Regions from separate parts of the Microbacterium pseudoresistens genome, predicted to be linked through region 2. Evidence: predicted binding sites of a transcription regulator. Region 2 holds the regulator's gene; the other holds the start of a gene.
The links. The regulator HrcA, encoded in region 2, represses chaperone genes, less so after heat shock. The targets are predictions, from matches to a motif close to TTNGCACTCGNNNNNNNCGAGTGCNAA.

Region 1 (5,216 bases), 2.0 Mb from region 2:
GGTCATCCGGGCCGCCCCGCCCGCAGACAAGGAAGACCCCCGGCGAATGCACGCCGGGGGTCTTCCTCTGGGGCTTGTCAGAAGTCCATGCCGCCCGTCGGGTCGGCCGGAGCAGCCGGAGCCTTCTCGGGCTTGTCCGCCACGACCGCCTCGGTCGTGAGGAACAGGCCGGCGATCGACGCGGCGTTCTGCAGCGCCGAACGGGTGACCTTGGCCGGATCGATGATGCCCGCCTCGAACATGTCACCGTACTCGCCGGTCGCGGCGTTCAGGCCCTGGCCCGCGGGGAGCTCGGAGACCTTGTTCGCGACGACGCCGGGCTCAAGGCCCGCATTGAGGGCGATCTGCTTCAGCGGCGCCTCGATGGCGACCTTGACGATGTTCGCACCGGTCGCCTCGTCGCCCTCGAGCTTCAGGCCCGAGAGCGCCTTGGTGCCGGACTGGATGAGGGCCACACCGCCACCGGCGACGATGCCCTCTTCGACCGCGGCCTTCGCGTTGCGGACGGCGTCTTCGATGCGGTGCTTGCGCTCCTTGAGCTCGACCTCGGTCGCCGCACCCGCCTTGATGACGGCGACGCCGCCGGCGAGCTTGGCGAGGCGCTCCTGGAGCTTCTCGCGGTCGTAGTCGCTGTCGGTGTTCTCGATCTCGCGACGGATCTGCGTGACGCGGCCGGCGATCTGCTCGGCGTCGCCGGTGCCCTCGACGATCGTGGTCTCGTCCTTGGTGACGATGACCTTACGCGCACGGCCCAGCAGGTCGAGGGTGGTGTTCTCGAGCTTGAGCCCGACCTCCTCTGTGATGACCTCGCCGCCGGTGAGGATGGCGATGTCGCCCAGCTGCGCCTTGCGGCGGTCGCCGAAGCCGGGGGCCTTGACGGCGACGGACTTGAAGATGCCGCGGATCTTGTTCAGCACGAGAGTCGCGAGCGCTTCGCCCTCGACGTCCTCCGCGATGATGACGAGCTCCTTGCCGTCCTGGATCACCTTGTCGACGACGGGCAGGAGATCCTTGATGTTCGAGATCTTCTGGTTCGCGATGAGGATGTAGGGCTCCTCGAAGACGGCCTCCTGGCGGTCGGGGTCCGTCACGAAGTAGGGGTTCAGGTAGCCCTTGTCGAAGCGCATGCCCTCGGTGAGCTCGAGCTCGGTGCCGAACTGCTGAGCCTCCTCGACGGTGACGACGCCCTCCTTGCCGACCTTGTCGATGGCCTCGGCGATGAGCTCGCCGATCTCCGGGTCGGCGGCCGAGATCGAGGCGGTCGCGGCGATCTGCTCCTTGGAGTCGATCTCCTTCGCGCTCTCCCCGAGCTCGGCGGTGATGGCGGCGACGGCCTTCTCGATACCGCGCTTGAGCGAGATCGGGTCGGCGCCGGCGGCGACGTTGCGCAGGCCCTCGCGGACGAGCGCCTGGGCGAGGACGGTGGCCGTGGTGGTTCCGTCACCGGCGACGTCGTCGGTCTTCTTGGCGACCTCCTTGACGAGCTCCGCACCGATCTTCTCGTACGGGTCGTCGAGCTCGATCTCCTTGGCGATGGAGACGCCGTCGTTCGTGATCGTGGGGGCGCCCCACTTCTTCTCGAGCACGACGTTGCGGCCACGCGGGCCCAGCGTCACCTTGACAGCGTCGGCCAGGATGTTCAGGCCGCGCTCGAGACCGCGACGGGCCTCCTCATCGAAAGCGATGATCTTTGCCATGAGTACTGTCGTCCCTCCTGGACGTAGGCGTTGAGTGTTAGCACTCGTCAACAGTGAGTGCTAATGCCATTCTGGCACTCGACCCCTGCGAGTGCAAGCCGCCGGAATCGCTACTGCGCGGAGCCGTCGCCGGAGTCGTCCGTCGACCCGTCCGTGCCGCCGTCGGCGGGCGCCTCGGGGACCGGAGCCCGATCCATGCCGATCACGATGGTGAGCTGCTTCTGCCCGTCGCTCACGTCGTTCGCATAGACGTCGCTCTGGGCGATCTTCGCCCCGCCGATCACCTCTGCCAGGCCCAGCGCGGCCGCCCGGTCCTCGTCGCTCTGGTAGTAGACGATCGTCTCCGGGAAGTCGGTGACATCGGCGTTGCCGGGGAGCACGGACTCCGCGGGCCATCCTGCGTTCACGACGGTGTCGCGCATGCCCGCCGCCAGGCCGTCGCCGGCGGTCGCGTTGAGCACGAGCACCGCGTACGAGGTGTCGATCGTCCCGGTCTCGGTGGGCGACGGGGCGGGCGCGGTGGCCACGGCATCAGGGCCCAGCGTGATCTTTCCCATCGCGACCATCGCCCCGAAGATGCCGCCGACGATGAGCACCAGCGCGGCCACGAACGACCACAGCAGCACGATCCATCCGTTCATGCCCGGGTTCTCGGCACGGTGCGCGCCGACACGACCCTGCGCGCGGGGGACATCGTCGAAGCGATCGCGTACGGGTTTTGACACCCCTCGATGTTAGCGGCACGCTGTCGGGCGATCCTGAGCGGGTCGGACGGCGCGCGATCCCGTCAGCCGGTCGCGCCCGCCAGCCGCGCCGCCCTGCGTCGCTCGGCGTCGTCGCGCCGACGGCGAAGGCGCTGCACGAGGAGGGGGTCGTGAGCCAGTGCGGCGCCGTCGTCGATGATCCGGTCCAGCAGCAGGTAGTAGCGCGCGGGGGTGAGGGCGAGCTCGTTGCGGATCGCCTCCTCCTTGGCGCCGCCGTGCTGCGGCCTGCGCGCCTCGAAGTCGAGGATCGCGCGGTCTCGGTCGGAGAGCTGCTGGGTCATCGTGTTCAGGCTACGTCGGCGGATCGCGGAGGCCGCGCATCCACCTCCGCGATCCGCGGAACCGGCCTCACCTGGCGTGGAGGGAGGGAGAATGGAGGCGAGAGGATGTGCACCATGGACTACCGCGTGAGCAAGACCGAAGAGCAGTGGCGCGAAGAGCTGGACCCGCAGCAGTATGCGGTGCTGCGCACCGCCGCCACCGAGCGCCCGTGGACCGGTGAGCTGCTCGACGAGGGGCGCGCCGGCCTGTACACGTGCGGCGCGTGCGGGGCGGAGCTGTTCCGCAGCGGCACGAAGTTCGACTCCGGGTGCGGGTGGCCGAGCTTCTACGAGTCGATCCGCCCGGAGGCCGTCGAACTCATCGAGGACTCCAGTCTGGGCATGGTGCGCACCGAAGTCCGCTGCGCCGCCTGCGGATCGCACCTCGGGCACGTCTTCCCCGACGGTTTCGGCACGCCCACCGGTGACCGGTACTGCATGAACTCGGTCGCGCTGAGCTTCCGACCCACGAGCGGCGAGGCGGCGGAGAGCGAGGAGTGAGCGCACTCGAGGCGGTTCTCGCGCGCAGGTCGTGGTCGAAGGTGACCGATGAGGCACCCGACCGCGACGAGTTGCTGACGCTGATCGCCGCGGCCGGCCGCGTGGCCGACCACTCCTCGTTGCAGCCGTGGCGGCTCATCGAGCTGCGCGGCGATGCCCGCCACCGGCTCGGCGCCGCCATCGCGGTGGCGCAGGATGCCGACGAGCCGTCGACCAAGCCCCTGCGAGCGCCGCTGCTCATCGCCGTCGTGGCGAGCTTCCGCCGCAGCGAGAAGGTGCCGCATTGGGAGCAGGAGGCTGTGGCCGCGGGTGTCGCGCACGTGCTGAGCCTGCTGCTCGATGAGGCGGGCTGGGGCGTGATCTGGCGCACCGGCGGCTACACGAGGCATCCTGCCGTCGCCGCCGCGCACGGGCTCGCGCCCGACGAGCAGTTGCTGGGCTGGCTGTATGTCGGGGGCAGGCCCGAGCGCGCTTCGGGGCGTCGCTCGCCCGTTGACGCCGACGCCCTTCTCACACCGATGCCGGCGGACGGGCCGACCGTAGTGGCGGCCTCGACGTTGGAGAAGACGAAGAAGGACAAGAAGCGCAAGAAGGACAAGGGGTCATCCTGACAAGTGGGTTCTCCCAGAGGAGCCCCCTCCCGGCCATCGGGCCGAGAGGGGGCTCCTCTTCGTCAGCGAGCTCAGTTGTCGCGCAGTTCGTCCTTGACGTCGTTGCGCGCCTTGACGGCGTCGCGCTCGGCTTCCGCCTTCTTCACGTCAGCGTCGGCCTTGAGCTCGTCGGCCTTGTCCTTCAGCTTGTCGACACCGTCCTCGACAGCACGACCGGCCTGCTTCGCGGCCTCGCCGATCGTCTCTTTCGCATCGTCCAAGAAACCCATGTTGAGCCCCCCTTTCTCTTGAGGTGGATAGCCAGGCTAGGCCGAGCATCCACCGAGCGCAAGGGACCCGCTGGCCACGTGGAGCCGACTGCGGGACTCGAACCCGCGACCGCCTGTTTACAAGACAGGTGCTCTACCAGCTGAGCTAAGTCGGCGCACCGCATCGCGAACGACCGGCGTCGATCCAGCCTACCGGCGCCGGCAGGCGTTCTTCGCCGCCCGGATCAGGCCGCGGGGGTCTCCGTCGGCGTCTGCGTGGGCTTGGGCGTGGAGTAGTAGGCGTCGCTGGCGATCGACAGCACGAACTGCGAGAACTCTGCCGGATCGTCCAGCGCACCCGCGTAGGCCTGACCGTTCACGACGATCATCGGCGCACCGTTGAGCACGAGGTCGTCCGAACCCGGCAGCGGGCCCTCCAGCGCACGGCTCGTGGCATCCTTCGCCCAACTGGTGAAGCTCTTCTTCTCGATGCAGCCGCGCACACCGGCGACGTCGTCCACGCCGACGGCCTGGGCGAGGTCGGCCAGTTCGATGTCGGTGCGGCCGTCGCTGTCGAGCTCGGGCTGGTTCACGAGCAGCTCGTGGTTGAAGGCATAGAACTTGTCGGGCGCGAACGAAGCCACGCACGCCGCGGCGGCGGCCGCGCGCAGCGAGTACTTCGTGCCGTTCGAGTTGGCGGTCAGCAACGACACGGGGTGATACGACACGGTGGCCGCGCCCTGGTCGATCCAGCTCACGAGCTGACGTGTGTTCGCCCGCTCGAACTCGCCGGCACCGGGCGAGAGGTAGTCGACGTAGATGTGGATGTCGACCGCGTCCGCGTCGACCGTGGGCGAAGGCGTCGGGGTCGCCTCGGCGCCATCCGTCTCGGACGAAGGAGTCGCTTCCGCATCAGGCGCTCCCTGCGCCACGGAGGTCGAAGAAGCCTCGCGCACGACCACGCCGTCATCGTCCATGTTGCTGGGCGACGCCGTCGGCTTCGACATGGCCGATCCGACCGCCCAGGCCACACCCGCTCCCGCCGCACCGACCACCACGACGGCGACCAGCGCAA
Region 2 (5,216 bases):
GCGACGAGCCCGCCGACCTCGGCGGTCGCCGCATCCGGGGTGAGGAAGTGCAGGGCCATGGCCGGATCAGCCGTTCCGGAACTTGTCGCGCAGCTTCGAGAACATGCCCTGGTGGAACTCCGACAGCTTCGGCGACGGCGCCTTCAGCCGCTTGGCGAGATCCTCGACGAGCGCGCGGTCCTTGCCGTCCAGACGCGTGGGCGTGAGCACCTGCACTCCCACGCGCAGGTCGCCCCGCTGCGATCCGCGCAGCGGAGTGATGCCGCGGCCTCTGATCGTGAGCACGTCGCCGGCCTGTACGCCGGGGCGCACCTCGAGGTCGACCGGCCCGTCGAGGCCGTCGATCGTGGTCGTCGTGCCGAGGATGGCGTCGGTCATGGCCACTTCCAACGTGGCGAGCAGGTCGTCGCCCTCGCGACTGAACGTGGCGTGCGGGGCGACGGTGACCTCGATGTACAGGTCGCCGTTCGGGCCCCCCGCGCGCCCCACCTCGCCGGAGCCGGGCAGCTGCAGACGCAGCCCGGTCTCCACGCCGGCCGGGATGTCGAGCCCCACGGTTCGGCGCGAGCGCACTCGGCCCTGCCCGTTGCACGTGGCGCACGGATACGGGATGGTCGTGCCGTACCCCTCGCACGATCCGCACGGCGCCGAGGTGACGACGTTGCCGAGCAGGCTGCGCACCTGCTGACGCACGTGACCGGTGCCCTGACAGATGTCGCAGGTGACCGGGGCCGTGCCCTCCTGACAGCACGAGCCCTGGCACGTCTCGCACAGCACCGCCGTGTCGACCTCGATCTCGCGGTGCACGCCGAACACGACCTCGCCGAGGTCGAGGGTCACGCGCACGAGCGCATCCTGACCCCGCTCCCGGCGTGAACGCGGACGAGCCGCCCGGCCGCCTCCGCCCGCGCCGAAGAATGTCTCGAAGATGTCGCCGAACCCGCCGAATCCGCCGAATCCGCCGGCGCCCTCGTCGCCGCCCATGTCGTAGCGACGGCGCGAGTCGGCGTCACTGAGCACGTCGTACGCGTGGGTCACGAGCTTGAACTGCTCGGCCGCGTCTTCACTGGGATTCACATCCGGATGAAGCTGGCGCGCCAGGCGCCGATAGGCCTTCTTGATCTCGTCCTCGCTGGCGTCTCGCGACACCCCGAGCACCTCGTAGTGATCAGCCACTTTCACCTTCCCGGCCCGCTCAGCGAGCCGATTCGTCGTCGTCGAGCAACTGCGACAGATAGCGGGCCACGGCCCGCGCGGCAGCGAGGTTGCTCGGGTAGTCCATGCGGGTCGGCCCCATCACGCCCAGGCGCGCCGTACCCCCGGAGGCCACGTAGTCACTGGCCACGATCGATGCCTCGGTCAATCCGAAGGGTTCGTTCTCGGCGCCGATGCTGGTCGCCAAGCCCTGCGCATCCGCCTGCATCTGCGTCATGAGCCTCAACAGCGTGACCTGCTCCTCGATGGCCTCCAGCAACGGGTGGATGCTGCCGCGAAAGTCCTGCTCGCGTCGCGCGAGCGTGGCCGCCCCCGCCATCACGAGCTTGTCCTGACGGAACTCCTCCAGTTCCTCGGCGATGGCCCGCGATATCGCCCCTTGCACTCCCGACATGGCCGATCCTTCGGGCGCATCGACGAACGCGCCGATGCCCTCGAGTCCGTGCCGCACGGATCGTCCGGTCAGTTGTACCGACAGACGTGCGCGCAGGGTCGAGAGGTCGAGCTCATCGATGTCTGACGGCAGGCCGACGATGCGCTGCGACACGCCTCCGCCGTCGGTCACCAGTACGATGAGGAGCCGGTTGGGCGCGAGCATCACGAGTTCGACGTGCGTCACGCTCGCGCGCGAGAACGAGGGGTACTGCGCGAGCGCGACCTGACCGGTGAGACGGGTGAGCACGCGGACTGTGCGGGCCATGACGTCGTCGAGGTCTGTCGGTTCCGACAACAGGGTCGTGATCGCGCTGCGCTGCGCCGTGGAGAGCGGGCGGAGTCGCGCGAGGTGATCCACGAAGACGCGGTAGCCCTTGTCGGTGGGCACGCGGCCGGAGGACGTATGCGGTGCGGCGATCAGCTCTTCGTCTTCGAGCTGGGCCATGTCGTTGCGGATCGTCGCGGCCGACACACCGAAGGCATGACGATCGACGATCGACTTGCTGCCGACCGGCTCGTTCGTGGAGACGTAGTCCTCCACGATCGCTCGGAGCACCTGAAGGCCCCGTTCGCTGACCATCTCGCCTCCTCATTGGCACTCGTCCTGCGGGAGTGCCAATTCTAGCGCGTGCTTCCTGAGCGCCGCGCGGCCTGGCCGGCGCGCTCTCAGTCGGTCAGCGCGCGCACGACCGCGTCGGCGAGCAGTCGCCCGCGCAGCGTCAGCACGAGCGCACCCGACACCGCGGCCGCCCCGTCGACGAGACCGTCGGCGATGAGCCCCGCCACTCGCGGGCGCACGGAGGGGCGCAGCAGGTCGACGGGAAGCCCCTCGGCCATGCGTGAGCGCAGCAGGATGCGTTCCAGATCACGCGCATCCGCATCCGGGCGCTCTCGCGCTGCGGCCGGTGAGAGACGCCGGTCAAGCCGCTGGGCGTAGGCGGCGGGATGCTTCACGTTCCACCAGCGCAGCCCCGCGATGTGGCTGTGCGCACCGGGGCCGAAGCCCCACCAGTCCGCGCCGCGCCAGTACGCGCGGTTGTGCGCCGAGCGCTGCTCGGGAGTGCGGGCCCAGTTGCTCACCTCGTACCAGGAGAACCCGGCAGCGGCGAGCCGCGCATCGGCGAGCTCGTACATGTCGGCCTGCAGGTCGTCGTCGGGTGCGGGCACCTCGCCGCGGCGGATCTGACGGGCGAGCTTGGTGCCGTCCTCGATGATGAGCGCATAGGCCGAGATGTGGTCGGGGTCCAGCTCGAGCGCGGCACCGAGCGAGCGCTCCCAGTCCGCCAGCGACTCGCCGGGGGCGCCGTAGATGAGATCGAGGCTGACGTCGAGCCCCGCCTCGCGCGCCGCCGCGACGGCCGTGCGCACGTTCTCCGGACGGTGCGTCCGGTCCAGCGCTGCCAGCACATGCGGCACGGCCGACTGCATGCCGATCGACATGCGGGTCACCCCGGATGCGGCGAGCTCGGTGACGACGGCCGGTGTCACGGTGTCGGGGTTCGCCTCGACCGTGACCTCCGCTCCGGGGCGGATGCCGAACGCGTCGACGACGCCGTGCAGCATCCGGCCGAGGTCTCCCGCCGGCAGCAGCGTGGGCGTTCCTCCGCCGAAGAACACCGTGTCGAGCGGTCGGAGCGCATCCGCCTCGGCCAGCACCGTGCGGCTCAGCGCCACCTCCTCGAGCAGCGTGTCGGCATACGCATCCTGCCGCGCCCCCCGCAACTCGGTGGCCGTGTACGTGTTGAAGTCGCAGTATCCGCAGCGCACCCGGCAGAACGGCACGTGCAGATACGCCGAGAACGGCGCCTCCGGATCGATGGGAAGATCGGCGGGCAGTGCACCGTCGGATGGCGCGGGATCCCCGTCCGGCAGAGGCCCGCCCATCAGCGGATCGCCATCAGACCGGCGTCGCGTACAGCGGGGAGATCGCGCGCAGGTAGCGGGCGAACAGCGTCTTGCGGCGACGGCGCACCAGGGCGGGGATCGTGCGGTAGACGAAGGCGACCGGCGCGTCGAACGCGCGCACGGTGAACCACACCTCATCGCTGTCCTCGTGCCAGTCGATCTGGAACGACTCCTCGCCGCTCACGACCGATCCGCCCATGGTGCCCAGCACGAAGCCGATGCAGCGGGGTTCTTCGGTCACCGAGATCACGCGCAGCTCGGCATCGGCGCTCATCCCGTCGACGCGACCGCGCAGCTTCAGGGTCATGCCGGGGCCGGCGAACGGCGTGCCGCTCGCATCGAAGCGCTGCTCTACCTCGTTCTTGCTCGGCGCGATCGGGGCACCCTCGGCATCGAAGCTCACGCCGGCGTAGCTCGGGCCGGATGCCGGGCGGAGGTCTTCGAGCGAGAGTCCGGCCGCGCGCTGCGCGGTCCACGACAGCAGGGCATCGCCCGCCGTGCGGAACCGCTCCTCGCCGCTGCCGATCCGCCACGACTCCTCAGCGGGAATGCTGCGCTCGGGCGGGTACTGCATGAGGTCGGGGGCGTGCGTGGCTCCGACGGCGGCATAGTCCACCGTGCCTTCTCGGAATGTTCCGCGGCGCATGATCTTCACCCTACTTGCCGTACCTGTGGAGGCACTCCACCGGCGCGATCCCTACTTCTTGTCCTTGCCCTCGACATCACCCGACAGCGCAGCGATGAACGCCTCCTGGGGGACCTCGACCCGGCCGACCATCTTCATGCGCTTCTTGCCCTCCTTCTGCTTCTCGAGCAGCTTGCGCTTGCGGCTGATGTCGCCGCCGTAGCACTTGGCGAGCACGTCCTTGCGCATGGCGCGGATGGTCTCGCGGGCGATGATCCGCGCGCCGATCGCCGCCTGGATGGGCACCTCGAACTGCTGGCGAGGGATGAGCTTGCGCAGCCGCTCGGCCATCATCGTGCCGTAGGCGTAGGCCTTGTCGCGGTGGACGATCGAGCTGAACGCATCGACCTTGTCGCCCTGCAGCAGGATGTCGACCTTGACGAGGTCGGCTTCCTGCTCGCCGGAGGGCTCGTAGTCGAGCGACGCGTAGCCCTGGGTCTTGGATTTCAGCTGATCGAAGAAGTCGAAGACGATCTCGCCGAGCGGCATGTTGTAGCGCAGCTCGACGCGCTCCTCCGAGAAGTACTCCATTCCCAGAAGCGACCCGCGGCGCGACTGGCACAGCTCCATCACGGTGCCGACGTAGTCCTTGGGCAGCAGGATCGCGGTCTTGACCATGGGCTCGGCCACCGAGGCGACCCGCCCGTCGGGGTACTCGCTCGGGTTGGTGACCGTCACCTTCTCGCCGGTGTCGGTGGTCACCTCGTAGATCACGCTGGGTGCCGTGGTGATGAGGTCGAGCCCGAACTCGCGCGAGAGGCGCTCGGTGATGATCTCCAGGTGCAGCAGGCCGAGGAAACCGCAGCGGAAGCCGAAGCCGAGCGCCACCGACGTCTCGGGCTCGTACTGCAGCGACGCGTCGGAGAGCTTGAGCTTGTCGAGCGCCTCGCGCAGCTCGGCGTAATCGCTGCCGTCGATCGGGTAGATGCCGGAGAACACCATCGGCTTGGGGTCGGTGTAGCCGGCCAGCGCCTGG

Region 1: a site for HrcA is predicted at 1,735-1,761, ahead of groL (chaperonin GroEL). Genes of this name have one in related genera too.

The regions. Positions count from the first base shown of each region.
Region 1 covers NZ_JACCBH010000001.1:433,824-439,039, forward strand. The annotation lists gene groL (chaperonin GroEL) at 78-1,697, opposite strand; gene BKA02_RS02125 (LytR C-terminal domain-containing protein) at 1,808-2,422, opposite strand; gene BKA02_RS02130 (DUF3263 domain-containing protein) at 2,485-2,742, opposite strand; gene msrB (peptide-methionine (R)-S-oxide reductase MsrB) at 2,857-3,282, shown strand; gene BKA02_RS02140 (nitroreductase family protein) at 3,279-3,893, shown strand; gene BKA02_RS02145 (hypothetical protein) at 3,965-4,162, opposite strand; tRNA gene BKA02_RS02150 (tRNA-Thr) at 4,242-4,317, opposite strand; gene BKA02_RS02155 (DsbA family protein) at 4,387-5,216, opposite strand, start outside.
Region 2 covers NZ_JACCBH010000001.1:2,440,964-2,446,179, reverse strand. The annotation lists gene BKA02_RS12010 (16S rRNA (uracil(1498)-N(3))-methyltransferase) at 1-59, opposite strand, end outside; gene dnaJ (molecular chaperone DnaJ) at 67-1,176, opposite strand; gene hrcA (heat-inducible transcriptional repressor HrcA) at 1,196-2,230, opposite strand; gene hemW (radical SAM family heme chaperone HemW) at 2,317-3,534, opposite strand; gene BKA02_RS11990 (DUF1990 domain-containing protein) at 3,548-4,201, opposite strand; gene lepA (translation elongation factor 4) at 4,253-5,216, opposite strand, start outside.